DNA from 3 places in the Morganella morganii genome. Region 1 is predicted to be linked to each of the others. Evidence: predicted binding sites of a transcription regulator. Region 1 holds the regulator's gene; each other region holds the start of a gene.
The links. The regulator sigma-54, encoded in region 1, starts transcription at its own class of promoters, with help from an activator protein. The targets are predictions, from matches to a motif close to GTTGGCACANNTTTCGCTNT.
Positions count from the first base shown of each region.

Region 2: the regulator sigma-54 is predicted to act here: its motif matches at 6,887-6,906, upstream of glnA (glutamate--ammonia ligase).
Region 3: the regulator sigma-54 is predicted to act here: its motif matches at 8,922-8,941, upstream of norV (anaerobic nitric oxide reductase flavorubredoxin).

Region 1 covers NZ_CP069157.1:652,280-663,029, forward strand. Annotated here, with positions in the region: gene JL661_RS03005 (TonB-dependent siderophore receptor) at 1-622, opposite strand, end outside; gene JL661_RS18525 (hypothetical protein) at 814-939, opposite strand; gene rnk (nucleoside diphosphate kinase regulator) at 1,063-1,473, opposite strand; gene npr (PTS phosphocarrier protein NPr) at 1,667-1,939, opposite strand; gene rapZ (RNase adapter RapZ) at 1,943-2,794, opposite strand; gene ptsN (PTS IIA-like nitrogen regulatory protein PtsN) at 2,864-3,331, opposite strand; gene hpf (ribosome hibernation promoting factor) at 3,451-3,738, opposite strand; gene rpoN (RNA polymerase factor sigma-54) at 3,762-5,198, opposite strand; gene lptB (LPS export ABC transporter ATP-binding protein) at 5,223-5,948, opposite strand; gene lptA (lipopolysaccharide ABC transporter substrate-binding protein LptA) at 5,955-6,491, opposite strand; gene lptC (LPS export ABC transporter periplasmic protein LptC) at 6,472-7,053, opposite strand; gene kdsC (3-deoxy-manno-octulosonate-8-phosphatase KdsC) at 7,094-7,657, opposite strand; gene kdsD (arabinose-5-phosphate isomerase KdsD) at 7,667-8,635, opposite strand; gene JL661_RS03065 (calcium/sodium antiporter) at 8,687-9,646, opposite strand; gene mlaF (phospholipid ABC transporter ATP-binding protein MlaF) at 9,946-10,749, shown strand.
Region 2 covers NZ_CP069157.1:3,682,534-3,693,283, reverse strand. Annotated here, with positions in the region: gene yihI (Der GTPase-activating protein YihI) at 186-689, shown strand; gene JL661_RS17625 (SemiSWEET family transporter) at 931-1,209, shown strand; gene hemN (oxygen-independent coproporphyrinogen III oxidase) at 1,342-2,712, shown strand; gene glnG (nitrogen regulation protein NR(I)) at 2,709-4,163, opposite strand; gene glnL (nitrogen regulation protein NR(II)) at 4,182-5,231, opposite strand; gene glnA (glutamate--ammonia ligase) at 5,385-6,794, opposite strand; gene typA (ribosome-dependent GTPase TypA) at 7,356-9,176, shown strand; gene yihX (glucose-1-phosphatase) at 9,398-10,015, shown strand; gene dtd (D-aminoacyl-tRNA deacylase) at 10,049-10,486, shown strand; gene fabY (fatty acid biosynthesis protein FabY) at 10,537-10,750, shown strand, end outside.
Region 3 covers NZ_CP069157.1:1,942,801-1,953,550, reverse strand. Annotated here, with positions in the region: gene JL661_RS09420 (class I SAM-dependent methyltransferase) at 269-1,039, opposite strand; gene JL661_RS09415 (cupin domain-containing protein) at 1,043-1,390, opposite strand; gene JL661_RS09410 (ABC transporter ATP-binding protein) at 1,431-2,171, opposite strand; gene JL661_RS09405 (FecCD family ABC transporter permease) at 2,168-3,187, opposite strand; gene JL661_RS09400 (ABC transporter substrate-binding protein) at 3,187-4,269, opposite strand; gene JL661_RS09395 (Crp/Fnr family transcriptional regulator) at 4,366-5,082, shown strand; gene JL661_RS09390 (TonB-dependent receptor family protein) at 5,131-7,170, opposite strand; gene norR (nitric oxide reductase transcriptional regulator NorR) at 7,280-8,803, opposite strand; gene norV (anaerobic nitric oxide reductase flavorubredoxin) at 8,983-10,497, shown strand; gene norW (NADH:flavorubredoxin reductase NorW) at 10,494-10,750, shown strand, end outside.

The sequences.
Region 1 (10,750 bases):
TCAGCCGGACTGCCACGCCATTGCCGAGAGGGCCGGTCACATCAATCGTACCGGTACCGCCGCCGTTGCTGTTTGTCCGTCCGCTGATGCGTCCCTGCCACTGATACTGTGGTTTTTTGGAGATCAGGTTTATCACGCCGCCCGGATTCAGAATACCGTAAAGCAGGGAAGAAGAGCCTTTCAGAACATCAACACGTTCAGTAGTGGCATCCATCGCCAGCCCCTGGTTGCTGCGTACCCCGTCGATAAACACAGAGCCGTCCGTATTGGAGCCGAAGCCGCGTTTGACAAACCCGTCCTCAATGCCGCCCAGCGTGTTGCCCTGAGTTACACCGCTGACAAACTTCACTGCGTCATCCACTGAAGTGACATTAAAGTCACGGATCAACTGCGGCGTGACAATACTGATGGATTGCGGCGTTTCATTACGCGGGGTCAGTGTTTTCAGAGTGGAATAGACATTATCCCCGCTGTAACTCCCTTCGCGGTCTTGCGGGGCGGCAGTGACAACCAGAGTATCATCGGCGGCAACCGCATGAAAAACAGGAATAAAGATAAAGGGGAATGTCAGCACAAACCGAGAACAGCAATGCGGTCTGCGTAAATGCGCAGCAGATTTCATGTGTGAGTCTCAATATCAGAAGAATAAACAGCCAAAATAAAAACGGAATGATATTGATAATGATTACTATGCGCAATAATTTTTGTGATAATCATCCGTGAAGGGCGAGGCGGAAATAAAAATGCCGCAGCGGAAGAAGCCGCTGCGGCATGATTAACTTGCGTTATTGAATTGTGTTGTACGGATGATATTCAGACTGCCAGCAGCATAAAGCCCCGCCACAGTAATAACAGCTGCTGTTCAAAACCCAGAATGACCGGAAATCCGCCCGGAGCTCCGCTCATACCAAACAAAGATGTCAAAGAATAGGCAGCCATGATCAGTTTCCTTCAGGAAATAAAGAGAGAAACATCATGCAATAAAGGTGTGAAGAAAGGAACCCCTGAGGAAGCTGCGCCCGCAGATTGCCTGAAACGGACGCAGAACCGGCTTAAAGCGGATTAACGGTGTAACTCACCGGCAGCTTCAGGCTGATAGATAATTTCTGATACTTTTACGCGCGTTGCTTCACCGTTCGGCAGTTCCCATGAGATCTCATCACCGACAGAAAGCCCGAGTAACGCAGCTCCCAGTGGTGCCATCACAGACAGCTGTTCAGCACTGTCTTTCAGTGAAGCCGGGTACACCAGGGTACGGATACTCTCTTTCCCGCTCGATAAATCTTCAAAGCGGATGCGGCTGTTCATCGTCACGACCGTGGCTGGCATTTCTGCCGGCGGCAGGATTTCCGCGCGATCCAACTCTTCATTCAGGGCTTCGGCAACCGGACTGTCAGCATAAGCCGGCTGTTCCAGCAGCATATCCAGACGCTCCGCGTCCAGTTCATTAATAATTATATTGGGCTTTTTCATACCACACTCCAAATCATTTCCAATACAAAAGAACACCCCCCACACCAGAAGGAGGGGGGTGCTCATTTGATAATTAATCTGATAGTAGGCTGTTCTCCCCCGAAAGGAAAGAGATCAGGATCACGAACCGCCGGGCTGCGTGAACGAAACAGCGTATCAGTTTTCTTTAAGTAAAATATTTCGGTTAGTATAACTAATCTTCATCAAAACCTGAATCAAAAAGGGAAATAATTGCCTCAATGGCAGAATTTTCATCAGGTCCTGTTGCTTCCACTTCAATAAAACTGCCCTGTTCGGAATCCAGCATCAGCATGGCGAGCACACTGTCTGCCCGGGCTTCTTCATTTTGCTTATTACGGAATACCACCGTTGACCGGAAGGTCTGGATCAGTTCAAACAGTTTCATGGCCGGCCGGGCATGCAGCCCCAGCCGGTTTTTGATTTCAACCTGACAACGGATAGTCATGGATTATTTCCGCTTTTCCAGTGTCCGGTGGCGCGACTGCACGTTTTTCCCGCGTGAGCGGAAGTAATCCGCCAGTTGCTCCGCCACATAGACAGAACGGTGTTTCCCGCCGGTACAGCCGATAGCGACGGTCAGGTAGCTGCGGTTGTTGGTTTCCAGCATCGGCAGCCACAGTTCCAGATAACTGCGGGTCTGGTAAATAAAGTTATGTACTTCCGTATGGCGGTCGAGGAACGCCGCCACCGGTTTATCCAGACCGGTCATCGGACGCAGTTTCGGATCCCAGTGCGGGTTCGGCAGGAAGCGGACATCAAACACATAATCCGCATCAATCGGAATGCCGTGTTTAAACCCGAACGATTCGAATACCATGGTCAGCTCGCGTTCGCGTTTGCCGAGCAGACGGGTTCTCAGCATTTCTGCCAGTTCATGCACTGACATTTCAGAGGTATCGATAATCAGATCCGCACGGGAGCGCAGCGGCTCCAGCAGATCGCTTTCCTCATCAATAGCGCTTTCCAGCGAGAGATTTTTACTGGAAAGGGGATGCAGACGGCGGGTATCACTGTAACGGCGGATCAGCGTATTGCGATCCGCATCCAGGAACAGCAGCTGGGGTGAGAAACTGTCCGGTAATCTGGTCAGGGCTTCCTCAAACACCTCCGGAGACTCCGGCATATTGCGGACGTCAATACTTACTGCGGCAGAGGTATCGCGTGTTGCCAGGGTAGCGGCAAGCTCCGGCAGAAGAGTGACCGGCAGGTTATCAACGCAGTAGAAACCCATATCTTCCAGCGCCCGCAGGGCAACAGATTTACCCGAACCAGAGCGGCCGCTGACAATCATCAGCACCATGAGGGGACTCCCTATCGTTTCTCTTTCAATGGCAATACGCCATTATCCGTTGTCGTCAGCCGGTTATCATCACTCAGTGATGATACTGTACAGCTCTTCATCGCTTTGCGCCTGACGCAACCGGCGGCAGAGCGCTTTGTCAGCCAGTTTTTTGGCCACTAACGACAGTGTGTGTAAATGCGTCTGACACTGATCAGACGGAACAAATAACGCAAACAGAATGTCCACATTCTGATTATCAATCGCATCAAACGCGATAGGTTGCTCCAGGTGTAAAAATACGCCGCAGGCGGTTTGCGCCTCGCTTTTGTCCAGTTTTCCGTGGGGGATGGCAATCCCGCCACCGATACCGGTTGTCCCGACTTTTTCCCGTGTAAGGAGTGCCTCAAACAGCGTGTTTTCCGGCAGCGCCAGCGCGGTGGCAGCCAGTTCACTGATAATCTCCAGCGCGCGCTTCTTACTGGTACAGTGAATATTATTGCGTGTACAGCTGATACTCAGTACATCGCTCAGGGACAAATTTGCTTCGTTATTCATTTCATTGTTCACTTAGGATCAGAATCCCGGCAACCACCATGGTAACCGGGATCAGAGCACTGCTTTTTCCTGAGAAAATTCAGACTGTTAATTCAGTCATGCACCCGGGTGCAGAAAATTTACCGGTTTCTCAGTTTTTCTTTGTGTTTGGACAACTGACGGCCGAGTTTTTCTGCCATCTCATCAATTGCCGCGTACATATCCTCTTTTTCCGCTGAGGCGTGAAGATCCGCACCGTTTACCTGAGCCGTTGCCTCCGCAATTTTACTCACCTTTTCAATCCGCAGGATCACCTGAACGCTGTTAATTTTATCGAAAAACTGCTCCAGTTTCTTACACTTGGCTGTCACAGTCTCACGTAATGCGTCTGTAATTTCAACGTTGTGGCCGGTAATTTGTAATTCCATAGTGTCTTCCTTCTCAATGTGTATCAAATCAGCTGTTTACGCTGATTTGAGGGCGGGATGGATAACGACTCACGATATTTCGCGACAGTACGTCTGGCGACCTGAATGCCCTGTTCGGCAAGCATATCGGTCAGTTTGCTGTCGCTGAGCGGTTTCGCCGGATTCTCGGCGGCAACCAGTTTTTTCACCAGTGCACGGATGGCTGTGGAGGACGCCTCGCCCCCGCTGTCAGTACTGACGTGGCTGGAGAAAAAGTACTTCAGTTCAAAGATCCCCCGCGGACTGTGCAGAAATTTCTGTGTTGTCACCCGGGAAATGGTTGATTCATGCATCTCAACCCGCAGTGCGATATCTGCCAGCACCATGGGCTTCATATATTCTTCGCCCTGTTCAAAGAACGCCTGCTGCTCTTCCACAATACAGGTCGCGACTCTGAGCAGAGTATCGTTCCGGCTTTCCAGACTTTTAATGAGCCACTTTGCTTCCTGCAAATTGTTGCGGATAAACTGACTGTCACTCTCACTGCGGGCCCGCGAACCCATTGCGGCATAGTGATTATTGACCCGCAGACGGGGAATGCTGTCGGAATTGAGTTCCACTACCCAGCGTTCGCCGTGTTTTTTCACGAGGACGTCAGGAATAACATACTCTGATTCTCCGGTGTTGACTACCAGGCCCGGACGCGGTTCCAGCGACTGGATCAGATCAATAGCGGATTTCAGTGCCTCTTCTTTCAGTTTGGTCACCCGGCCCAGGGTCCGGAAATCCCGGTTCCCCAACAATGCCAGATGCTGATCAGCGATAGCAAGGGCTTCTTTCAGGCTCGGGGTTTCCGGCGGCAGAATTTTCAGCTGCACCATCAGACACTCCCGCAGGTCGCGGGCGCCCACACCCACCGGATCAAAACGCTGGATGCGCTTGAGTACGGCTTCCACATCTTCGGTGGTGACTTCATCGTCACCGATACTCAGGCGGATATCATCGACAGAAACGGTCAGATAGCCGGTTTCATCAATCGCATCGATGATTGAGAAGGCAATTGCGGCATCGGTTTCGGTAAAGGGGGTCAGGCGGGCCTGCCAGATCAGATAATCCTGTAAGGTTTCGGTGGTTTCACCCTGATAGAGCGGCAGTTCATCGTCGCCGTAATCATTGCCGGTGCCGGACGGTGTACCGGCGGTGTAGATTTCTTCCCACTGTGCATCCAGCGGCAGATCATCCGGCATGGCGGTCTGTTCGAGAGCCTCGGCGCTGTCCAGCTCTTTCTGTGGTTCAGATTCAGCCGGCGTGTCAATTTCCTGATGGTTATCATCAAGTTCCAGCAACGGGTTAGATTCCAGCGCCTCGCGGATCTCCTGCTGGAGTTCAAGCGTGGAAAGCTGCAACAAACGGATAGCCTGCTGAAGTTGTGGCGTCATCGCCAGTTGCTGGCTGAGTTTAAGCTGCAGACTCTGCTTCATTACGGACACGGGCTCCTTACGGCATTACAGGCGGAAACCTTCGCCTAAATAAACACGTTTAACCTGCTCATTATTCAGAATGGATTCCGGGCTGCCGTGGGCAATCATATGGCCCTGGCTGACAATATAAGCCCGTTCACAGACATCCAGTGTTTCGCGGACGTTGTGGTCAGTGATCAGGACGCCGAGCCCGTAATCACGGAGGTGCTGAATAATCTTTTTAATATCAATAACAGAAATCGGGTCAACACCGGCAAACGGTTCATCCAGCAGGATGAATTTCGGGTTGGCGGCCAGCGCGCGGGCAATTTCCACACGGCGGCGTTCACCCCCGGACAGTGATTGCCCCAGGTTATCGCGCAGATGGCTGATATGGAACTCTTCCATCAGCTCTTCCGCCCGCTCCCGGCGTTCATCATTGTTCAGATCTTTGCGGATTTCAAGCACCGCCATCAGGTTCTGCCATACCGTCAGACGACGGAAAATAGAGGCTTCCTGAGGCAGATAGCCAATCCCTTTGCGGGCACGTTCATGCAGCGGCAGCAGGGAGATATCTTCATCATCGATGCTTATCGCACCGGCATCACGGGGAACAATACCCACGACCATATAGAAGGTCGTGGTTTTCCCGGCACCGTTCGGGCCGAGCAGCCCGACGATTTCGCCGGAGCTGACTTCAAGCGTCACATCTTCGACGACTTTGCGCCCTTTGTAGGCTTTGGCTAATTTGCTTGCAGTTAATTTTGCCATAAATCGTTACTTACCTTTCTGGCCGGTTGCCGCCGGGCCTTTTTCCTGAAGTTGTGACGGCAGCAGTACGGTAGTCACCTGTTTGCCTTTGTCACTGAATGCCTGCATCTGCTGTGTCGGCACCACGTAGGTAATCTTGTCACCGGTGATATTGCTGTCCAGCTGTTCCAGGTAGGCATTACCGGTCAGCGTGACCAGTTCATTGGCCATTTCGTAACGCAGTTTGCTGCCGCGTCCTTTGATTGGCTTACCGTTATCCTGCATCTGGTAGAAGGTCACCGGATTACCGAATGCTTCGATCACCATTTTATTGGAATCGCCGCCCGGACGGGTGACCACCACTTTGTCAGCGCGGACATCAATTGTTCCCTGTTTTACCACGACATTGTCAGTAAATGTGGTGATATTTTTTTCTAAATCAAGGGCTTGTTTTAATGATGTTACCGTCACCGGCTGCTGTGTATCTTCTTTTAACGCCAAAGCAGGGACACTGACGGCCAGAATTGCTGTTGCAATCAGAGTATTAAGGATGTTTGCTTTCATTTGGGATCTCATAGTAAGTCTGTACATCTTTGATCAGTTCCGCATTACGATTGCGTAAATTACCCCGCATCTGCAATCCGACGGAACGCAGTCCTGTTCCCGTGATGGTGACTTTATCGTCAGAACTCACATCCTGGGTTGTCAGATTGACTTCGGCGTTATCCGTGGTGATCTGCCTGAGCTGTGTATCGGTGGTCAGGCTGTCAACCTGCACATCACCGTATAAATATAACATTCTGTCATTGGTTAATTTGGCCCGCTTTGCACGAATCGTCCAGGTGGCGGTTTTATCAGGGTCGTAGGTGGTCAGCACCGGATTAGTAAACCAGGTTATTTTTTCCTGAGCAAAGTTCTGCACATCATCCGCATTCAGCCGGTACGCCAGCAGCCCTGTCGGCTCGTAAGCCAGGGTTGAGGACGTTTGGGTTTTATACGTCGGCGTACCGTCTTCCACAATCTTACCGTCGGTGTCACCTGAACGGGTGACCGACAGGTTCCAGCCGAGCAGACCGAGGGCGATAAGCGCCAGAATAATGATCAGCCAAAGCTTAAATTTACTCATGAGATCCCTGATAAAGCCATTATAACCAATGAAATTCTCTTCAGACGGACAGGCCTCTGGCCGCATCCAGCTTATTTTGTGCCAGCAGAATCAGATCGCACAATTCGCGGACAGCCCCGCGGCCGCCTGCAATCTGTGTAACATAATCCGCTTTGGGTAACAATAACGGGTGGGCATCCGCCACTGCGGCGGATAAACCGACCTCTGCCATGACCGGCCAGTCAATCAGGTCATCGCCGATATAGGCGACTTCGCCGGGGCGAAGTACCAGTTTATCTAATAGTTCGCGATACGCCAAAAGCTTATCGCTCTGTCCCTGGTAAAGATGTGTAATTCCGAGTGTATTGGCACGATCTTCCAGTAATTTGGCTTTACGACCGGTAATTATCGCCACCTCCACTCCGGAGGTCAGCAGGCAGTGGATACCGTAGCCGTCACGGACATTAAATGCTTTCAGTTCTTCACCGCTGTTGCCCTGATAAATCAGGCCGTCAGACATCACGCCGTCCACATCACAGATAAGAAGCCGTATTTTAGCGGCTTTTTCCATAACTGTTTGCGCTATCGGGCCATAGCAGGTGTCAATAGTGGTAATTTGTGTCATCGTCAGTCCTTACACCACTCCGGCCTGGAGCAGATCATGCATATGCAGTACGCCGAGCAGTTTATCACCTTCTGTGACTAATAAAGAGGTGATATGACGGGACTGCATTAAATTCAGTGCCTCAACCGCCAGGGTATTGGCTTTGATGCGGATCCCGCCCGGGGTCATCACATCGGCAATCTGGCAGTTATTGAGGTCTGTGCCCGCATCGAAAATCCGGCGCAGGTCACCGTCAGTGAAAATGCCCTGAATAATCATGTCATCGTCACAGATAACCGTCATACCCAGTTTTTTACGGGTGATTTCCACCAGTGCTTCGCGCAGTGAGGCGGTTTTCGGCACACGCGGGATATCATCCCCGGTGTTCATCAGGTCGGAAACCAGTAACAGCAGTTTGCGGCCGAGCGCGCCGCCCGGATGTGAGAGGGCAAAATCTTCAGCGGTAAAGCCGCGCGCCTGTAATAAGGCAATCGCCAGCGCGTCACCCATCACCAGTGTGGCGGTGGTGCTGGTGGTCGGCGCAAGGCCGAGCGGGCAGGCTTCCTGCGGGACTTTAATACACAGATGAATATCCGCTGCTTTTCCCATAGTACTGTCCGGGTTGCCGGTCATGCAGATAAACGGGATGTTCTGACGTTTGATAACCGGGATCAGCGCCTGAATTTCTGAGGATTCACCGGAGTTTGAAATTGCGATAACCACATCTTTCTTTGTGACCATCCCCAGGTCGCCGTGTGCGGCTTCACCCGGATGCACAAAGAAGGAAGGGGTACCGGTGCTGGCAAATGTCGCGGCCATTTTGTGGCCGATATGACCGGATTTTCCCATCCCCATGATGATCACTTTGCCTTCACAGCGGAATATCAGTTCACAGGCTTTATCGAAATCATCATTAATATACTGTTCGAGTGACGCGAGACCTTCACGTTCAATCCGGAGGACACGTTTACCTGTTAGTTGAAAATCAGTTCGGGACATCAGTTTTTTCTCACTTTCAGTATCTGTCTGTGTATTAATGGCTGACGCTTATCAGCCGGTAAAAAGGCTTATCAGCCAGGCGGTGAACGCACTGAGCAGAATAATGCCTTTCAGCCGGTTCAGCCGCTGGTTCCGGCCGGCCGCAAAGAAAATAAATAACACACCGGCCGCGATCATCACGGCGAAATCGGTCATAAAACTGTCTGCTGCCATCGGCGCGGTGGCTAATAACGCCGGGATCCCCGCAACGACCGTGGTATTAAACAGTGTCGCGCCGATAAGATTCCCCAGCGCGATATCTTTTTCACCTTTGACCGCCGCCGCAATCGTGGTGCACAGTTCCGGCAGACTGGTACCGACAGCCAGGATAGTCAGTCCGGTGATGCGCCCGCTGATCTCCGCATAGCGGGTGAATGCAGAGGCGTTATCGATCACAATCCGGACCGCCACCGGCATAATCAGCAACCCGGCGACCAGCCACAATAAAGCAACCGGCAAATTATTTTCCTGCGGCAGTTCATGGTTTTGTTCAGTAGTGAAGCCGTCATACTGATCCCGCCGCGCCATTGCGGCAATTTTCACCACCAGCCAGAGACTGGCGAGCCCCGCAAGCACCAGAAACCCGCCCTGAACCCGCGTGATACCGCCGGACCAGATAAACAGCCCGAACAGCGCCATTACGGCCAGCATCAGCGGAAGCTCACGGCGCAGCACCGCCGACTGCACACTCAGCGGGCGGATAAGGGCGGCGAGGCCTGCAATCAGCAGTAAATTGGTAATATTGGATCCGATAATGGTGCCGAGCGCCAGATCCGGCTGCCCTTCAAGCATCGCACCGGCGGAGGTCAGCAGTTCCGGCAGCGACGTACCGGGACCGGCCACCAGAATACCGGTGATAAACGGGGAGATGCCGAGAGAACGGGAGAAAACCGCCGCACCGTACACAATCCGGTCAGAGGCATAAACCAGCAGAATCAACCCGGTCAGTAAAAGGATGCTGGTAAGTAACATGGCTCTCCTCCGGGCTGAAAAACAGTCAGAAATAATGAAGTACGGGAAATTGAGGGTATTGTACGGGCTGAGGCGCAAAAGTAAAACAGACGTTTTGCGCCCGGCGGGGGCGTTAATGTTAAATGCTGATATACTTGTGTATCACGCTGTTTATACCCCGTTACTCAGGGGTGATAAATAATTCAGACAGTAACACCCGCATTTAAAGGCGAAAACTGCCGGATTTTTTTATATTATGATGGGTCAGTCCTGTATGTGTTGCAGAAACACAAAAAACATAACGTTAAGGTTGTGAGGTCATGAACCGACAGACGGAAAATATTATTGAGATCCGGAACATGTGCTTCCGGCGCGGTTCGCGCATGCTGTTTAATGATATCAGCCTGGATGTGCCGCGCGGCAAAGTGACCGCGATTATGGGGCCGTCCGGGATCGGGAAAACCACACTGTTACGCCTGATTGGCGGGCAGTTACGCCCGGACAGCGGCGAGATCTGGTTTGACGGCGACAATATCCCGGCACTTTCCCGCAGCAGACTCTATCAGTCGCGCCGCAAAATGAGCATGCTGTTTCAGTCCGGCGCATTATTCACGGATATGACAGTCTATGACAACGTGGCGTTCCCGCTGCGCGAGCATACCCGTCTGCCGGAATCCCTGATCCGGACAACCGTGATGATGAAACTGGAAGCGGTTGGTTTACGCGGGGCGGCAAACCTGATGCCGTCAGAACTCTCCGGCGGGATGGCACGGCGTGCGGCACTGGCGCGGGCCATTGCTCTGGATCCGGATCTTATCCTGTTTGATGAGCCGTTTGTCGGCCAGGATCCGATTACCATGGGTGTGCTGGTAAAACTGATTGATGAACTCAATCAGTCGCTGGGTGTAACCTGCATCGTGGTCTCTCACGATGTGCCGGAAGTGCTCAGTATTGCGGATAAGGCTTATATCGTCGCGGAGCAGTCCGTTATTGCACAGGGCACCGCAGAAGAGTTGCAGGAGAACACCGAACCGCGTGTGCGCCAGTTCCTGGATGGTATTGCTGACGGACCGGTTCCTTTCCGCTATCCGGCGGGTGATTACCAATCAGATTTATTAGGATAAA
Region 2 (10,750 bases), 780 kb from region 1:
TGTTCATTATTCACCCGGAGGCGAAATGATAGATCGTTTTGACGGAAATCAGGGTAAACTAGCCGCCAGCGAATCATTGTCATGGCTGCGGGCAGCCCGGAAGCCATGAATATAGTTTTGTACTGTTCATTTACGTGGTAAATGTTAACACAAATTAATCAGTTATTTTTAAGCGAGTAAGGTATATGGCCGCTATTTCAAAAAAACCAGCCCGGTCACGGACACCAAAGAAAAGCCGTGAGGAGCTCAACGCGGAAGGCCGTGAACGCAAACGGCAGAAAAAACACCGCGGTAATCCGTCCGGTGCCCGTCAGCAGGATGATGCCCGCAAGACCGGCCGTGGTGCGGAGAATGCGGTTGCTGATCCGCGTATCGGCAGTAAAAAACCGGTTCCGCTGTTTGCGGAAGGTAAAACCTCCGTCAAACCGGCGGTAAAAAAACCGGCTGAGCCGGTCAAAGCCAGACTGTCTCCTGAAGAGGAACTGGCAAAACTCGAGAATGACGAGCGTCTCGATGCACTGTTGCTGCGCTTGGAGAACAACGAAACCCTGACCGCAGAAGAAAACACCTACGTTGATACCATGCTGGAACGTATCGACGCGCTGATGGAAAAACTCGGTATTTCTCTTGATGAAGATGATGATGAAGAGAAAACCGACGACATCATGCAACTGCTGAAAGGGCGCTGATCCTCAGTTATTTTACTGAAACCGGCGGTACTGCATCAAAACCGGCGTAACGGGCGACTGTTATGCCGGTTTTCTTATTTTAAGCCTACGTGTTTGCCGTGTTATCTGCCTTAACAGAGGATTAAACAGCGCCGTGCGGCGGTTTTTCTGTGACAGTTATGGCAGATATCTTACTGAGAATAATAAATAATTCTGAAGAGTAATACGGGATTATGCTGATGCTGTTCACCGGGAGAAACCAATGAGTGATACAAAACGTCCGCCGCACGATCACAGCCGCTTTATCCGCTGCCTCGGCTGGGTGGCAACCTTTACGGCATTTTGTATGTATGTCTCCTATATTCCACAGATTATGGATAATCTGGCGGGACATAAAACGTCACCGCTGCAGCCGCTGGCTGCCGCATTTAACTGTACACTTTGGGTGATTTACGGCCTTAAAGTGAAAGATCTGCCGGTTGCGGTCGCCAATGCCCCCGGTGTCCTGTTCGGGCTGGCGGCGATGCTGACTGCATTATAGTGATCCGTCTGATTATCCGTCTGTGGCACGATCATATTAATCGGGCGGCAGATCCGATAAACTGTGCGGCACACAAAACCGTCAGAGAACGGAAATACATTAATTCTGCAATGGTGAGGCAAAGGGGAGAGCATGTCTGACGCGATCATCTGGGATCTGGCATTGATCCGGAAATATAACTATTCCGGTCCGCGATACACTTCGTATCCGACCGCACTGGAATTTAATCAGCAGTACAGTGACAGTGATTTTATCGCCTCAGCAAACCGTTATCCGGAGCGCCCGCTGTCGTTATATGTGCATATCCCGTTCTGCCATAAATTATGTTACTTCTGCGGCTGTAATAAATTAGTCACCCGTCAGAAGCATAAGGCGGATGAATACCTGGCCGTGCTGGAGAAAGAAATCGCCGCCCGTGCCCCGTTGTTTGCCGGACGCGAAGTGCATCAGATGCACTGGGGCGGCGGTACGCCGACCTATCTCGATAAAGCACAGATCAGCCGTCTGACCGGTATGCTGCGTCAGCATTTCCGCTTTGCGCCGGATGCCGAGCTTTCCATTGAAATCGACCCGCGTGAAATAGAATTGGACGTTATCGACCATCTGCGGGCGGAAGGATTTAACCGCCTGAGCATGGGGGTGCAGGATTTCAACAAAGAAGTGCAGCGCTTGGTCAACCGCGAGCAGGATGAAGCGACGATTTTTGCGCTGGTGGAGCGTGCCCGTGCAACCGGGTTTGAATCCGTCAGTATCGACCTGATATACGGGCTGCCGAAACAGACGCCGGAAAGTTTTACTTTTACCCTGAAACGGGTGGCGGAACTGTCACCGGATCGCCTGAGTGTCTTTAACTATGCCCATCTGCCGGACCTGTTTGCCGCCCAGCGGAAAATCAAAGATGAAGACCTGCCTTCCGCAGAGCAGAAACTGACAATTTTACAGCAGACGATTGAAAACCTGACCGGCAGCGGTTATCAGTTTATCGGGATGGATCACTTCGCCAAACCGGATGATGAGCTGGCGGTCGCACAGAATAACGGCATCCTGCACCGTAATTTCCAGGGGTACACCACTCATGAGGAGTGCGATTTGCTGGGCTTTGGTGTCTCTGCGATCAGCATGCTGGGTGATCACTATGCCCAGAACCAGAAAGACCTGAAAACCTGGTATGCACAGGTGGAAGAGCGCGGCAACGGGTTGTGCCGCGGTCTGGTGCTGACTGAGGAAGATTGCCTGCGCCGCGATGTGATTAAGGCGCTGATCTGCAACTTCCGGCTGGATTATCCGCAGATTGAAAAGCAGTATAACCTGGATTTTAAAACCCATTTCGCCGAAGATTTGCAATTATTGCAGCCGATGGCGGATGACGGGCTGGTTGAGATCCGCGACGATGCTCTGGTGGTCACACCGCGCGGACGGCTGCTTATCCGTAATATCTGTATGTGTTTTGATACCTATCTGCGCAACCAGATGCGTCAGCGTCAGTTCTCCCGCGTGATTTAATCTGTTTCCGGGGTTGAGGCAGTGTCATCAATCCCGGCTTCTTTCAGTTTCCGCGTCAGTGTATTGCGTCCCCAGCCCAGCAGGCGGGCCGCGTCCTGTTTGTGTCCGTTGCTGTAATTCAGTGCGCACTGCAGCAGGGTACGTTCAAACAGCGGCAGAGCATCCGCCAGCAGATCGGTTTTCCCGGCCCGTAACTGTGCATCCGCCCACTGCGCCAGTTGCTGATCCCAGTTTCCGGCTGCCGGATTATGGCTGTGCTCACTGCGGATGTGTTCTCCGGCGGCAGTCATGGTCAGGTCGGCAGGCAGATCCTGCGGCAGCACTTCCTGGGTGGCGGACATCACGGTCAGCCAGCGGCAGACGTTTTCCAACTGACGGACGTTGCCGGACCACGGCAACTGCATCAGCAGTGCTTCGGTATCCGGATGCAGGCTTTTCGCTTCTGTTCCCAGCTCTTTTGCGGTTTTCTGCAGAAAATGGCGTGTCAGACGCGGAATGTCCCCCGGCCGTTCCCGCAGCGGCGGCAGCTGCATGCGGATCACATTCAGGCGGTGGAACAGGTCTTCACGGAATTTACCTTCCGCCACCAGCCGCTCCAGATCCTGATGGGTGGCGGCAATAATCCTCACATCCACTTTCACCGGTGCGTAACCGCCGACGCGGTAAAACTGGCCTTCCGCCAGCACACGCAGCAGCCGTGTCTGAATATCGAGCGGCATATCGCCGATTTCATCAAGAAACAGCGAGCCGCCGTCCGCCTGCTCAAAACGCCCCCGGCGCACCTGTGATGCCCCGGTAAATGCCCCTTTTTCATGGCCGAAGAGTTCCGATTCAATCAAATCTTTCGGGATCGCCGCCATATTGAGAGCAATAAACGGTGCATCCGCCCGCGGGCTGTGATGGTGCAGGGCGTGAGCCACCAGCTCCTTCCCGGTCCCGGATTCGCCGTTAATCAGCACACTGATGGAGGAACGGGATAACCGGCCTATCACCCGGTATACCTCCTGCATGGCAGCGGATTCACCGATAATGCCGGACACCGGATCGGCGGCCGCTTCCTGCCGTACCGGCAGATGCTGCTCGCGGTAATGTTCCAGGGCGCGGGCCACCAGTGTGACCGCATCATCTATATCAAACGGTTTCGGCAGATAATCAAACGCGCCCTGCTGGTAAGCATTCACTGCGGCATCCAGGTCGGAATGGGCGGTCATAATAATCACCGGCAGTAACGGGTTATGCTGTTTGACCGCCGCCAGCAGAGACAGGCCGTCCATGCCCGGCATCCGGATATCGGAGATCAGCACGTCCGGCTGTCCGCTGTTCAGGGCCGCAAGGGCATTTTCAGCACTGTCAAAACAGACACAGGCATAACCGGCGCTGCTCAGTGCGCGCTCAAGCACCCAGCGGATCGCGCTGTCATCATCAACGACCCAGATTTTTCCCGGCTGCATATGACCTCCTCAACAGGCTTACTGACGGATTGGCAGATAAAGTGAAAATAAGGTGTGACCCGGCCAGCTGCTGAACTCAATTTTGCCGTTATGCTGATCGATAAGATTGCGGGCAATGGATAAACCCAGCCCGGAGCCGCCTTCGCGGCCGCTGACCATCGGGTAGAACAGGGTATCCAGGATATGCGGCGGAATACCCGGGCCGTTGTCCTCAATATCAATCCTGGCGGCCAGCCGGTAGCGTTCACCGTGCAGCATTACCTGGAATGCGGTGCGGGTGCGCAGAATAATGGTGCCGCCTGCGGAATGCAGGGCTTCCAGGGCATTGCGCATAATATTGAGGATAACCTGCTCGATCTGGTCGGGATAATGCGACAACTCCGGCAAACTGGGATCGTAGTCTTTAACCAGCGTGATATTGTCCGGTTTTTCCAGATTGATGAGCTGAAAAACGCGCTCCGCCACATGGTGAATGCTCTGCATACTTTTCTGCCCCGGATGCTGAGGGCCGAGAAGGCGATCAACCAGCGCCCGCAGGCGATCGGCCTGTTCGATAATCACCTGTGTGTATTCCTGCAGTGCCGGGTCCGGCAGCGCGCGGGATAACAGCTGTGCGGCACCGCGTAACCCGCCGAGCGGATTTTTGATTTCGTGCGCCAGTCCGCGCACCAGATCACGGGCGGCGGCCTGCTGCGCCTGCTGTAATTGTTCCTGAGTAATGCGCCGGTGACTGTCCAGCGGTGTCAGTTCCAGCAGAATAAAATCGCCGGATACCGGCTGGGCACTCAGCGAAAGAGCGTGCATTTGGTTATTTACCACCAGGGTCACATCGTTGTCAGTAAAGCTGTGGCCTTCTGCCAGTGTGGCCTGCAATGTGGCGGTATCGAGGGAAAGGTAGCTGTATAAAATAGGGAGCGGTGTGCCGGTGAGTTTACGGGCACTCTGGGCGAATAACTGCATGGCCGACTGATTGGCGTAACGGATAATCAAATCATTATCCAGCAGCAGGACACAGTTGATCAGTGAATCAAGGAGCTGCTCTGCCTGCGGTTTGTTATCCGGGTTCATATTATCCACCTCTTTGCACCAATTTGGTGCATTGTAGCGTATTTACCCCGCAGGAGAAAAGGACCCGCCCAACGGCGGGTCAAGTGCTTCACGGCAACAAAATAAACCGGAACCTGTCACTCTGAGTGCCGCCAAACGGCGGCACTATCAGAATCACACGCTGTAATACATATCAAACTCAACCGGATGCGGCGTCATATTCAGGCGCTGAACATCAGCACGCAGCAGGTCGATATAGGTGTTAATCGCATCTTCGGTAAACACACCGCCGCGTACCAGGAACTCATGATCCGCTGCCAGCGCATCCAGTGCATCGCCCAGAGACGGTGCAACTGTCGGGATTTCTTTCGCTTCTTCCGGCGGCAGGTCATACAGGTTTTTATCCATGGCATCGCCCGGATGAATTTTATTGATGATGCCGTCCAGACCGGCCATCAGCTGTGCGGCAAAGGCCAGATACGGGTTAGCAGCCGGGTCCGGGAAGCGGACTTCAATACGGCGGGCTTTCGCGCTGGACACAATCGGAATACGGATTGAGGCCGAACGGTTACGTGCAGAGTAAGCCAGCATGACCGGTGCTTCGTAGCCCGGCACCAGACGTTTGTAAGAGTTGGTGGTCGGGTTGGTAAAGGCGTTCAGGGCACGGGCGTGTTTGATGATCCCGCCGATGTAATAGAGCGCCATTTCTGACAGACCGGCATATTTATCCCCGGAGAACAGGTTAACGCCGTCTTTTGACAGAGACATATGGCAGTGCATACCGGAACCGTTATCGCCGACCAGCGGTTTTGGCATAAAGGTCGCGGTTTTGCCGTAGCGGTGCGCCACATTCTGCACCACATATTTGTACATCTGGGTTTCGTCCGCTTTCAGCGTCATGGTATTGAAACGGGTAGCGATTTCGTTCTGGCCGGCAGTACCGACTTCGTGGTGATGTGCTTCCACGACCAGACCCATCTCTTCCATGACCAGACACATTTCAGAACGCAGATCCTGTGAGGAATCGACCGGCGGCAGCGGGAAGTAGCCGCCTTTCACGCGCGGACGGTGGCCTTTGTTACCTTCCGGATAGACAGTACCGGTGTTCCAGGCAGCTTCAATATCATTGATATGATAGTAAGCACCGGAGATATCGGCACCGAAACGGATGTCATCAAACAGGAAAAACTCAGGTTCAGGCCCGAACAGGACGGTATCCGCAATACCGCTGGTGCGCAGGAAATCTTCAGCACGTTTTGCGATAGAGCGCGGGTCGCGGTCATAACCCTGCATGGTGTTCGGCTCTAACACATCACAGCGCAGAACCAGTGTCGGGACTTCAAAGAACGGGTCGATCAGGGCGGATTCCGCAATCGGCATCAGTACCATGTCAGATTCGTTGATGCCTTTCCAGCCGGCCATTGAGGAACCGTCAAACATTTTTCCGTCTTCGAAGAAATCTTCATCTACCTGATGAGCAGGGATCGACACATGCTGTTCCTTGCCTTTGGTATCGGTAAAGCGTAAGTCCACGAATTTAACGTTGTACTCTTCCATCATGGTCAATACATGTTCAACAGACATATTCAGATCTCCTGGTTTGGGATGTTCCGTCAATCCTCTGGTGGTCACCCGGAGGGACACTGATTGCGGTTCTCACATTGCTTGATAAATATAAAGCGAAAAGCGTGCCAACTTTTTTAAAAGAGGGTAAACCGCGTTACTGCTGCGGGTTACTCAGATAAGGATAGCGGAAACGGAGTGAATTGCACCATATTGGTGCATTTTTGATTCGGCTTGCAGATCCGGGATGCACTATTATGGTGCAATGAAATCAGTGCACCGTTTCCCGGCCACAAACGCAAAAAAAGTATCTCTTTTATCCTGAATAGGTTTATGATATGCCCCTCTGAATTCGTCGCTGAGCGTGGTATGCGCCGCTGATTTTGTAAAAAAATGGCAGGATGAATTTTATCTCCATGTTTTATAATCATTTATTTTTTAAGTGAGATGTATCACACTTCTTTCACTTGCCTCAGAGAACGTGTAAAATACCACCAAACATCTACACCATAGATGGGCGTTGTTGAAAAGAATGCTATCTGTGACGTAATTCCCATCCATTAACGAAAACGGTACAAGTCTTTGTCTATCGAGAAATTAAGAAATATTGCCATCATCGCTCACGTTGACCATGGCAAGACCACGCTGGTCGATAAATTATTACAGCAGTCCGGTACGTTTGATGAGCGTTCAAAACCGGAAGAGCGTGTAATGGACTCCGGCGATCTGGAAAGAGAGCGCGGCATTACTATTCTTGCAAAAAATACCGCGATTACGTGGAACGACTATCACATCAACATCGTTGACACCCCGGGGCACGCCGATTTCGGTGGTGAAGTAGAACGTGTGATGTCCATGGTTGACAGCGTACTGCTGCTGGTAGATGCGATGGACGGTCCTATGCCGCAGACCCGCTTTGTAACGCAGAAAGCGTTTGCAAACGGTCTGAAACCAATCGTCGTTATCAACAAAATTGACCGTCCGGGCGCACGTCCTGACTGGGTTATCGACCAAGTGTTTGACCTGTTTGACAACCTCGGCGCAACTGACGAGCAGCTCGACTTCCCTATCATTTATGCATCTGCGCTGAATGGTATTGCGGGCACCGATTATAACGATATGGCGGATGATATGACTCCGCTGTACGAAGCTATTGTTAAGTATGTTGAGCCGCCTCAGGTTGACCTCGACGGCCCGTTCCAGATGCAGATCTCCCAGCTCGATTACAACAACTATTTAGGTGTTATCGGGATTGGCCGCATCAAGCGCGGTAAAGTCAAACCAAACCAGCAGGTTACTGTTATCGATGCGGAAGGTAAAACCCGTAACGGTAAAATCGGTAAGGTTCTCGGACATTTAGGTCTGGACCGTATCGAAACGGAAGTTGCTGAAGCCGGTGATATCATCGCGCTGACCGGTCTGGGTGAACTGAATATCTCAGATACTATCTGTGACACCAACTGTGTTGAAGCATTAAAACCACTGGCCGTTGATGAACCGACCGTCAGCATGTATTTCTGCGTTAACACCTCACCATTCTGCGGTAAAGAAGGGAAATATGTGACTTCCCGTCAGATCCTTGACCGTCTGAAGAAAGAGCTGGTTCACAACGTGGCACTGCGCGTTGAAGAAACTGAAGACCCGGATGCATTCCGTGTATCAGGCCGTGGTGAGCTGCACTTATCTGTTCTGATCGAAAACATGCGCCGTGAAGGTTTTGAGCTGGCGGTATCCCGTCCGCGCGTTATCTTCCGCGATATCGACGGCCGTAAACAGGAGCCGTTCGAGCAGGTGACTCTGGATATTGAAGAACAGCACCAGGGTGACGTGATGATGGCACTGGGTGAGCGTAAAGGCGAACTGCGTGACATGATGCCGGATGGCAAAGGCCGCGTACGTCTGGATTACAGCATCCCGAGCCGTGGTCTGATTGGTTTCCGTACTGAATTCATGACCATGACTTCCGGTACCGGTTTACTGTATGCCACATTCAGTCACTATGATGATGTTAAACAGGGTGAAATCGGCCGCCGTCAGAACGGTGTGATGATTTCCAACGGTCAGGGTAAAGCAGTTGCATACGCACTGTACAGCCTGCAGGATCGCGGTAAGCTGTTTGTCGGTCACGGTACTGAAGTGTATGAAGGCCAGCTGATCGGTATTCACTCACGTTCAAACGACCTGACAGTTAACTGCCTGACCGGTAAGAAACTGACCAACATGCGTGCATCCGGTACTGATGAAGCGACCACACTGACGCCGTTTATCGAGAAAACCCTGGAACAGGCGTTAGAATTTATCGATGACGACGAATTAGTGGAAGTAACGCCGAAGTCTATCCGTCTGCGTAAACGCCACCTGACTGAAAACGACCGCAAACGCGCACACCGCAGCAAAGATTAATCTCTGCCGGTTGTTTTGATTCATGCCACTCAGGGCGCCTCCGGGCGCCCTGAGCTTTTTCTGCGTGCTGATTACATACCGGTCACAGGCTGATAACCGCACTGAAATACGGGCGGGATCGCACTCCCGGATATTTTTTCTCACCGAAAATGGTTTTCACTCTGTTCAGGAAGGGACTCTGCGGGTAGAGTAAAAATAATTCATCAACCCGGAGGGATGGTATGCTTTATATTTTTGACATGGGTAATGTCATTATTGATATTGATTTTAAACGTGTTTTATCAGTCTGGAGTAATCTGAGCGGCAAGCCGCTGTCCGAACTGAGTAGTGATTTTATTCACGGTGAAACCTTTAAACAGCATGAATGCGGCAAAATTTCCGATGTTGAATTTGCTGAAGCTATTAATGACCAGCTGGATATGTCGCTGAGTTTTGATGAGTTTGCCGAAGGCTGGCAGGCTATCTTTATCTCTGTCCGCCCTGATGTGATTGATATCATGAACAGGCTGCGTGAGCAGGGACACCGCGTGGTGGTGCTCTCTAACACCAACCGTCTGCATCAGGATTACTGGCCGCAGCACTATCCGGAAATCGCTGCTTCCGCGGATTTCCTGTATCTCTCCCAGGATCTGGGACTGCGTAAGCCGGACCCGGATATCTATCAGTATGTGCTTGAAACCGAAGAGTTTGAGCCGCAGGATGCCGTGTTCTTTGATGATGTCCGCGAAAACGTGGATGCGGCAGTAGCTCTCGGTATCAAAGGCGTGTTGGTCACCGATCGTGGCACAGTCTCCCGTTATTTTGCAGAGTATGATTTTTCAGCAGAAGTGACTGAGTAATTCAGGTGTGATTGTTTTTTAAACGGATATGACATGATTGCATTAATACAGCGTGTGACCCGCGCGGATGTCCGGATCGCCGGGGAAATTGCCGGTGAAATCGGTCCCGGATTGCTGGTTCTTCTGGGTGTTGAGCGGGATGACGACGAACAAAAATCAAAACGCCTGAGTGAGAAAGTGATGGGTTACCGCATTTTCAGTGATGCGGACGGAAAAATGAACCTGAATGTGGCGCAGTCCGGCGGTCAGTTGCTGGTGGTGTCACAGTTCACCTTAGCAGCGGAAACACAAAAAGGAATGCGCCCGGGATTTTCAAACGGCGCGGCACCGGAAAAAGCCAATGCCTTATATGAGCACTTTGTAGCGCAGTGCCGTGCAGCCGGAATGGTGACGGAAACAGGCCGGTTTGCGGCTGACATGCAGGTCAGTCTGACAAACGATGGTCCGGTCACTTTCTGGCTGCAGGTATGATACAACAGTCTCAGGCCGGTCACCGGTTACCACTGACAGGAGAAAGTGCGATGTATCATTTACGTGTACCAAAAACCGATCAGGAGCTGGAAAGCTATTTTCATTTCCGCTGGGCGATGCTGCGCAAGCCGCTGAATCAGCCGCAGGGGTCGGAAAAGGACGGTTATGATACCTATGCACATCATCAGATGGTGGTGGACGAAACCGGGCAGCCTGTGGCTGTCGGCCGTTTGTATATCAATGCAGAAAATGAAGGCGTGATCC
Region 3 (10,750 bases), 1.3 Mb from region 1:
TACCGTCAGATACCGCTTCCTAGTCAAGTAACAGACAGGAAACCCCCTGTTGCTGTGCACAGCGATATTCCTCAGCAAAGGTGTCGTCAGGCAGATAGTTGCCGGTGTAGTATCCAGGATAAATAATTTGCATATCATTCCTCTGAATATCAAACCCGGTGACGGGCAGCATTTTTCATCATGGTAACAATTCTTTGCCCCGGAAACAGATAAAAGTGCACCGGAAAAAAATATCCGGTGCATTTTTCACGACATTCCTCACTGCTTATTATTTTGTACTGACAACGGCAATATAGCGCAGGCGATCACGATTCTGCCGGAAATGGCGGAACATCTGTAAAAACTGCGGGCGGTTCTCTTTTTTCAGGGCGTTGCGGATGATTTTCAGTGTGCCGGCAAGTCCCTCATCGTGCAGCATACCTTTCGGTGTCATCAGTGTCATCGCACCCTCCGAGCGGATCACATCACGGAAACCTGCGTCACGGAACAGTGCCAGCCAGTCATCACTCAGCATCGGTTGTGCTTTGACATGAATGGCAGCCTGCATTTCCTGCGTGACACTCTCATCCTCTCGCCGCTCTGTCAGCGCGATATCGTGGGTCAGCAGACGACCACCGGGCTTCAGTACCCGCAGATATTCCTGTAACAGACGGGCTTTGGCTTTGTCCGCATACATGGTCAGCATGGCTTCATTGATAACCACGTCAAAATGATTATCCGGGAACGGCAGTTTTGAGGCATCCGCTTCCTGTACGGTGATAAGGTGTGACAACCCGTTAGCGAGGATATTTTTCCGTGCATTGGCAAGTGCCTGTTTATCCATATCAATGCCGGTAATATGACACTGAAAACGCTGTGCGATTTCAATGGCGGTGGTGCCCATATTGCAGGCAATTTCCAGTACGCGGCTGTCGGTCTGTAATCCGCTGTGTGCCAGCAGCCATTCTGTGGCGGTGCGGCCCCCCGGGCGCAGACGTTTTTTACCCAGACGCGCCAGAAATTTGTGTCCGGCTTCATGACCGGTATGTGTACTTTCCATTATTCAGTCCTGTTTGTTTTCCGGTTCACGTAACATCACCAGCAGCATTTTTGCCCGCTCCGGCGCGTCCACAGCATGGGGAATATTGGCCGGCATACGGACAATATCCCCGGGTTTTGCCGTCACCGGTTTTCCGGCGATGGTCAGGATCAGAGAGCCTTCGGCAATCATTACAATGGCATCAAACGGGGCACTGTGTTCAGAGAGTGCCTGACCTTTATCAAAAGCAAACAGGGTGATATTGCCGCCGCCGTTTTTGGCGAGAACGCGGCTGGAAATACCCTGTTCGGTGTAGTTCACCAGGTCAGCAATCACTAATGCTTCTGCCGGGGTAATCGTGTTATTGCTCATAATAAGTATCCTTGTAGTTAATCAGGTAATAAACATAGAGTCAGCGGAACAGAGGGATCACTCCGCAGGTCTGCCGGTGCGGATGATTAACCGGCACGACAGAAACCGGAAGCTGATATAGCTTTCCCAGATTTTCTTCAGTCAGCAGTGCGGGTGTCTGACCAAACTGCGCCTGTGTACCGTCAAACAGTAACAATGAGTGATCCGCAATATGCAGGGCATGCTGCGGATAATGACTGGTAAACAGGATGGTTTTGCCGCGCTCTGCAGCCAGCATTTTCAGAACGGAAAGAACCGTATCCTGATTTGCCAGATCCAGCGCGGAAGTGGGTTCATCCAGGATCAGAATGTCCGGTTCACCGGCCAGTGCGCGGGCAATCATCACCATCTGTTTTTCACCGCCGCTGAGCAGGTTAAATGGGGTGTCCGCAAAGGGGGTTAATCCGAGGTCAGCCATTGCCTGTTCAGTTATGTCGTGATCACGGCGGGACGGGGACGCATACCAGGGCAGGTGGCGAACCCTGCCGAGGCTGACCATGGTGCGGACAGAGTAATTAAACAGCGCGCCGCTGAGTTGCGGCACATAGGCTGCCGGTGCACTGAGCTGCACAGTACCGGTTGCCCCTTTTTGCAGGCTGAGCAGCAGACGCAGCAAGGTGGTTTTTCCGCGGCCGTTCGGGCCGAGAATGGCGGCGATAGTACCCGGCGGCTGGCGGAATGTCAGTCCGTCAAATAACGGACGTTTGCCGGTGTGGTAACTGAGCTGATTAACACGGATCACAGGTCTGCCACCTTTTTATTCATGGAGTGAATGAGCAGGGCGAAAATCGGTGCCCCGATCAGTGCGGTGATGACACTCAGCGGGATCTCCGCGCTGGTCATACTGCGCGCCAGGGTATCTACGGCGATCAGATAAATCGCACCGGTCAGGGCACTGGCGGGGAGCAGGACGCGGTGGTCATGTCCGCTGATCAGTCGCGCGATATGCGGAATAATCAGCCCGACCCAGCCGATGGTGCCGGAAACGGCCACGGTGGCGCTGGTGATCAGCGTGACGCAGACCAGGATAGTCCAGCGGGTTACGGTGACGGGCAGCCCCAGCGCCTGTGCGTTTTCCTCGCCGAGGGACAGCACATTGATGCGGAAGCGGAGGGCAAAAATAATCCCGCCTGCGATGATGACAACCGGCAGTAACACGCTCACTTTCAGGTAGGTTGCAGTGGCAAAACTGCCCATCAGCCAGAACACGATGGTTTGCAGGGTATTATTCGGATCCGCAAAATAGGTGATCAGCGAAATCAGGGCGGCAAAAAAAGCGTTAATAATCACTCCCGCAAGGATCAGCATCAGAAGACTGCTGCCGTGCCGGTTAAGCCCCAGTAAAAAGACCAGCACAATGGCCAGCAGACCGCCGAGAAAGGCAAAACTGATAGTGATAAATAAAGAGGAGAAAAGCAGCAGGGCCAGTGCGCCGCCCAGCGCTGCGCCGGATGAAACACCGATAATCTGCGGCCCTACCAGCGGGTTGCGGAAGATGCCCTGTAATGCGGCACCGGCAACCGCCAGCCCGGCACCGGCCAGCCCGGCGATCAGAATGCGCGGCAGACGGACATATAACACCACATTTTCAGCGGTGCGGCTGTATTCTGCAGACGGGCTGCGTCCGGTCAGGGTATCCGCCAGAATTTGCAGAACCGTTGTCACAGAGACCGCATAGCGCCCAGCACACAGCGCGAGCACGATGGTCAGTAATAGCAGGGCGGATAACAGGCACCATTGCAGACGGGATTTTCGCATCACGGCCGCCCCATCAGTGTCAGATAATCACGGCCTTCCCGGTTCAGATCGAGTTGTAAAATACGGTCTGTTTCTTCATCGGTTAGAGAATAGCCGTACAGTTGCAGATAGCGTTTGCGGATCTCTTCCCGCAGCGGAAATGCCGCACTTTCCGGATGAAAAATCTGAGCCAGCCACTGCCAGTAAAGCGGCGTTTCCTGATTTGGCGCATCCCAGATAAAGCCGCCGATCGGCAGTTTATAGACCCGTTTATTCTTTACCGCGGTCACATCACTGAGCATCGGATTGTTATAAATATCAGCGGGTGCCAGTCCGGCCTCAAAATTGCCCAGCAGGATAATGTCCGGATCCCACACCAGAATCTGCTCGATATTCAGGGTGCGCGGCCCGGTCAGGTCACGGTTGAGGCTGACACCCCCGGCGAGTGCAAAATCCGCATTGTTATGAGACGTGGATCCGAAAGTCTGGATACTCTGTTTAAAATGAGAGAGATAGAGCACACGCGGTTGTTTGTCTTCCGGAATCGCAGCAACACTGTTTTCCAGTTGATTGATCACCTGTTTGCGCCAGGCAATCAGCCCGTCCGTTTTGGTTTCTTTGCCGAGGGTTTTCCCCATCAGGGTCAGCCACTCCTGTGTATAGGCTTCTTTGCCGTAATCCAGTGTGGCAACGGTCAGACCGGCATTGCGCATCGGCGTGATAATGTCATCGCCCCGGTGTCCCCATTGCCAGACCAGATCCGGGTTAACCGAGAGCAGGGCTTCAATATTCGGTGCGAAATCATTCCCCACCACATCACTGCGTACAGAGAGCACATCCGGAAACATCACACTGAGCATGCCGTCGCGGGCAGCGACACCGGCAAAGGGATGCATCCCGGCGAGCCGTTTGCTGCTCTCATCAACACTGACCAGCATGGAGGCGGCAGGAATCGGGATCACCACAATCCGCTGTGCCGGAGCGGCGAGTTCAATATTCTGCTGTGACATATCGGTAAAATGCACGGCACCTTTTGCGGCATAAGCTGCTGTTGTGCAGGTAAAAAACAGTACCGGCAATAATGTAAATCTATTACTAATCATAAGGTTATTCGCCTTTTATTTTATGATTAAATTGATAATGCGATTGGTTATCATTTATAATTGCATTTATTCTGGCCGCACTGAGAGGAAAACCCTATGACATTTGTCAAAAAGACCCTTGCCCCCGCACAGCAAATGGCGATCCTCCGGTCGTGCCCGTTATTTCAGGCGGCAGAGGATGATGATCTGACGCTGGTACTGGCAGACAGCACACATCGTCAGTTTGCGGCGGGGGAATTGATCAGTCGTGAAGGAGAGACCGTAAAAGCCTGTCCGCTGATGATCAGCGGGCAGATTGATGTTTTCCGTCACACCTGGTCGGGTGAGGAAAAAGTATTCGGTATGTTTACCGCCGGTGAGCTGGTGGCGATTGCTGCTGTCTTTATGCCGCACAATCGCTTCCCGATGAGCCTGCGGGCGAGAACAGACAGCAGTGCGCTGATGCTGGATAAACAGGCGATTTTACGGCTGTGTCATGCCTGTCCGGCAATTATGGCGCAGTTACTGGCGCGGTTCAGCCTGAAGCTGTATGAGAATATTAACCATATCGACTGGCTGACCTCCAGCTCCGCAGAGCAGCGGCTGGCAGCTTATCTGCTGGATCTGAAACGGTGCCAGCAATCGGATTGTGTGGTGCTGCCGTTATCGCGCGGGCAGTTAGCCGCAAAACTGGGTGTTCGTTATGAAACTCTCAGCCGCCTGTTTTCCGGCTGGCGGCAGAAAGCGTTTATCGGAATTGATAAAGACGCGGTGCGGATCACCAATGAATCCTATCTGGCGGAACTGGCTATCCCGGCGCAGCGCCCGTTCTGAATAAATAAAAAAATCCCCGCCGGGCGGGGATTTCTTATATCAGTAAGATCAGAAATTATAGGTGATACCGCCGTTGACACTGAATCCCATCCCCGGGAACAGAGTGCTGTCTTTGCCGGTGACTGAGCGGTTCGCTACAGAGGTGGTCGCATAGTGTTCGTTGGTCAGGTTATCCATTGACATATAGAGCGACCAGTTATCCGCAGGCTGATAAGTGCCTCTCAGCCCGAGCACCGCATAGTGTTTGCGCTTCTGAATATTGAGATGGTTTTCGTGATCGACGGCCATGTCGGTCGGTGCCCAGTGAATATTCGGGCCGAAACGCCAGTCGCCGATCCGGTACAGCACTTCCGCCGAGACAATATTACGCGGGATTCCGGCGATATAATTGCCGTTATATTCACCGCCCATAAAACGGAAATCATTCCACGTCCAGGCCAGCTTATATTCCACATCTCCGGGACCCGCCGGGATCACGCCGTTAATTCCTGCTTCCAGCCCCTGATGACGGGTTTTGGCGGCATAATTAAAGACGCCGGTGATATTTCCCTCTGAATCATAAGTTGTGATGTATTCATCTTTGATAAAGCTGCGGTAGAGCGCCACATTCCATTTCAGCTGTTCGGTAATATCACCGTCACCGCCGATTTCAAACGTCACGCCTTTCTGCGGATCCAGTTTTGTCAGGCGGCCGTCAGAGGAATTAATGATTTCATGGAAGGTCGCGGGCTCCTGACTGGCGCTGACGTTGGCAAACCAGCGCTGATTATCAGCCGGACGCCAGATCACCCCGGCTTTAGGGGTCCAGAAGGTCCAGTTCTGATCCAGTGAAACGGAACTGTTGCGCTTTTCCGTATCACGCCGCGCATGAGTGGCTTTGAGATCCAGATTCAGGGTCAGACCCGGTGTCAGATGAATACCGGCACCGGCGGAGGCATAAATATTGTCTGCTTTGCCGTCAAACTTGCCGATCGGTGTTTTGTCCATCTTTGTGCCGCGCCGGTTCTGCATCAGATCGGTTTCCAGGCTCATATGATCAGCCGCCAGTGCTGCCCGCCAGGAGACCGGCTCGGTTTCCATCTGCCAGCCCAGCTGCATACCTTCACTGTGGCTCTGACTGAAACGGTAATAGGCAGGGGTGGTGAAATTATCGTGGGTACGGATATACCAGACACCGGCACTGATGCGCTGATTATCGATCTGCCAGTCCGAACGGTTGGCGGCACGGAACTGCTCCACATTGCGGTGCGGATCCCGCAGCCAGACCATCGGGTAAACCTCTGTCGGATCACTGTCGAGCACGGCTTCAGAGACCGGCCCGGCGACATCAAAGCGCAGATCGGTCCAGTTGAGGGAGGTGCGGTTCTCAAAATTATCACCGGTATAGCCAAAGTTACCGCGCACGGTTTTGCGCTGTGATGAGGAGTGTTTACGGTAGCCGTCGAAATGGTCATAAGTGAAATTGATGCGTCCGTCGAAACGGCCGTCATCCGATACGCCGCCGAATGCCGTCTGTAAACCTTCGCGGCCGTAAGAACCGTATTCATAGCGCAGGCGTCCGCCTTCATCGCGGCCGGTATAGGAAATCAGATCCAGCTCACCGCCCAGACTGTTACTCTGCGGGTTCAGGCTGTTGGCGCCGCGCCGGACACTGATCATCCGCGCATCCCTCATTTCCAGGGTGCTGATATGAAAACTGCCGTCCGCATCGGTGACCGGCAGCCCGTCCTGCATCAGCAGAATGCCGCGTGCCAGCGGGGCACTCTGCACACCGGAGCCGCGGATATTCAGCCGGGGCTGATCAATACCGCCGAAGAAATTCTGCACCAGCACGCCGGGCTGATAATCCAGTGCATCATGCAGCGTCGCCAGCCGGGTATCCTTTTCAACCATAATCAGGTTGGTGCCGCCCGCGACATTCTCCAGTTTTTCTTTTTCCTGTGCGGCATCCGGTGCGAGACGGCTTTGTTTTGCAGCGGTGACAATAAGGGTGTCCGGTGCGGGTTCCGCTGCCGCAGCGGAGACACCGGCAGTAAGTGAGAGCGCGAGGCAGTGTGTCAGCCTGCGGCGGGTGATTTTGTTCTGCATTATCCCTGACCTCATAAATGTAATGGTTATCATTTTCATTTGAGGTCATAACATAGTGCAGAAAATGCGGCTTACCCTATGACATTTGTCAAAAAGTCCCGTCCGGGGATTATTTCAGCCCCAGACGTTTTGCCAGACGGTGCAGATTTCCGGCATCAATCCCGAGACGGCGGGCCGCCGCTGCCCAGCTGCCGTCACTGCGGGTAAGTGCCGTGCGGATAAGTTCCGTCTGAAAGGCATCGGTGGCCGTGCGCAGATCCTGATCGGCCTCTGCAGGATGTGTTTCCGGGCTGACAACCGGTTCAGGGATTTCTTCCGGCGAGAAGTGATGAGGCTGTAACAGCAGCTCTTCACTGTTACCGGTGGCACGCGCCAGCACAATGGCGCGGTGCACGGCATGTTCAAGCTCCCGCACATTACCCGGCCAGTGATAGTGCAGCAGCGCCAGGCGTAACGCGGGGCTTATTACCACCTGCGGCAAACCAAACGTCTGACGGTAGCGTTCGCAGAAATAGCCGGTCAGCAGCAGGATGTCTTCATGGCGTTCCCGCAGCGGCGGCACCTGTAACGGGAAAATGCTGAGCCGGTGGAACAGGTCAGCCCGGAAACGGCCTGCGGCAACTTCTGCCCGCAGATCCCGGTTGGTGGCAGCCAGCACGCGGACATTCACCCGCAGCGGCCTGTCATCACCGATCCGCTGGATATCACCATACTGTAAGACCCGCAGCAGCTTGGCCTGTAACGCCGGTGACAGCTCACCAATCTCATCCAGAAACAGGGTACCGTTATCCGCCATTTCAAATTTCCCGCTGCGGTTACTGATAGCACCGGTAAATGCGCCTTTGACATGCCCGAATAGTTCACTTTCCGCAACGGTTTCCGGCAGTGCCGCACAGTTAAGATACACCAGCGGGTGATCACGGCGGGCGGATAATTCGTGAATGGACTGCACCACCAGCTCTTTACCGGTACCGGTTTCGCCGCTGACCAGCACATTCATATCAGCACCGGCCACAATGGCTATCTCTTTCTTTAACTGCATCATGCAGGGTGAAAGGCCGATAATATCGGTTTGTCCGCCGGATTGCCCTGCCGCCAGCCCGGCGGAGGCGCTGAATGCCAGTTGCTGGTTCTCGAGCTGACCGATAAGCAGGGCGTTATTAAGTGCTCCGGCGGCCAGAGCGGCAATCAGGCGTAATTCTTCATCACTGAATGTATCAAACTGGTCCGGTGCAAGGCTGTCGAGTGTCAGCGCACCGATAAGGTTTTGCCCGGCAAACAGCGGCAGACCGGCGCAGGCGTGCACTTTCAGATGGACATGATCCGGGATCAGACCATCATAAGGGTCAGGCAACTGACTGTCTGCGGGAAAACGGACGACATCCCCGGCACGGGCGATGGCTTCCAGTCTGGGATGCGCATCCAGCCGGAAGCGGCGGCCGAGAACATCCGGCGACAGCCCGTCAATCGCCAGCGGAATAAACTGATGTGATTCATAACGCAGCAGCGCGGCTGCATCACAATTAAGTACCCGGCGCAGCGTGGAGACCAGACGCTGAAAGCGATCCTGATGACCGATATCCCGCTGTAAGGCAATAGCAATGCCGGTAAGTACATCAACTGAAAATCCCATGCGTTCCTCCGCTGTCATTATGACAGTACAATGTCATAATGACAGTTAATTGCATAGTCATTTTGACACTTATTTTTTGTCCTGAAATTTAAAATCTTTATAAAACAACAAAGTAAAAGTTGGCACGCAAATTGATTATCTCTCTGTAACGAAGCATAAAAACAGAAGGTAACTATCAAATGGCTATTCATGTAAAAAATAATGTGCATTGGGTCGGACAGCGTGACTGGGAAGTCCGCGATTTCCACGGAACAGAATACAAAACCCTGCTCGGCAGCAGCTATAACAGCTATCTGATCCGCGAAGAGAAAAATGTCCTGATTGATACAGTTGATCACAAATTCAGCCGCGAGTTTGTGCAGCATCTGCAGACACAAATCGACCTGAACGATATTGATTACATTGTGATTAACCATGCGGAAGAAGATCACGCCGGGGCATTAACCGAACTGATGGCGGCGATCCCGGACACGCCAATCTACTGTACTGAAAATGCCATTGATTCTATTAACGGACATCATCATCACCCGGAATGGCATTTTAATGTGGTGAAAACCGGGGATACCCTGGATATCGGTAACGGCAAACAGCTGATTTTTGTCGAAACCCCGATGCTGCACTGGCCGGACAGTATGATGACCTATCTGACCGGAGATGCCATTCTGTTCAGTAATGATGCCTTTGGTCAGCACTATTGCGACGAGCGCCTGTTTAACGATGAGGTGGATCAGACTGAGCTGTTTGAGCAGTGCCAGCGTTACTATGCCAACATCCTGACGCCGTTCAGCCGTCTGGTGACCCCGAAAATTACTGAAATCCTCGGTTTCGGGCTGCCGGTGGATATGATCGCGACCTCACACGGCGTGGTCTGGCGCGATAATCCGACTCAAATCGTGGAGTGGTATCTGAAATGGGCGGCGGATTATCAGGAAGATCGTATCACGATTTTCTATGACACCATGTCGAACAACACCCGCATGATGGCCGATGCAATCGCACAGGGGATCAATGAAGCGGACCCGGATGTGGCGGTGAAAATCTTTAACGTCGCCCGCAGCGATAAGAATGACATCATCACCAGTGTGTTCCGTTCAAAAGGAGCGCTGGTGGGCTCATCCACTATGAATAATGTCATGATGCCGAAAATTGCCGGCATGCTGGAGGAATTAACCGGTCTGCGGTTCCGCAATAAAAAAGCAGCGGCTTTCGGCAGCTACGGCTGGAACGGCGGAGCGGTTGACCGTGTGCAGACCCGGCTGATGGATGCCGGTTTTGAAACCACGATGTCACTGAAAGCAAAATGGCGTCCTGATCTGAATACCCTTGAAGAGTGCCGCCAATACGGACGTGACCTGGCGCGGCAGTGGGCGACCGGGGTATTACCGGCGGTCAGCAGACCGGCAGCTGCGGCACCAAAAGCGATCACGCCGCAACCGGTGGCCGCCCCGGCAGCCGCTGTTAATGATACCGGAAAAGCAAAATCATGTGACAGTGTCACCAATGTATCATCTCAGGACTTGGGGCCGTGCATGCAGTGCGGTGTGTGCCAGTGGGTTTATGATCCTGAGAAAGGCGAGCCGGTGCAGGGCGTGGAGCCGGGAACACCGTGGTCCTGTGTACCGGATAATTTCCTGTGCCCGGAATGCTCTCTCGGTAAAGATGTATTTGATGTCCTGGCGACGGAGGCCGCATGAGTGCAGGTATTGTGATTATCGGCGGGGGCTTTGCTGCCCGCCAGCTGGTGAAAAATATCCGTAAAACCGATACACAGGTGCTGCTGACGGTGATTGCGGCAGACAGTATCGATGAATATAACAAACCGGATTTAAGCCATGTGATAAGTCTGAATCAGCGTGCTGATGATCTTATCCGGCAGTCAGCACAGGAATTTGCACAGCAATATAATGTGGCGCTGTTCCCGCATACCCGGATCAGCGGCATTGATGC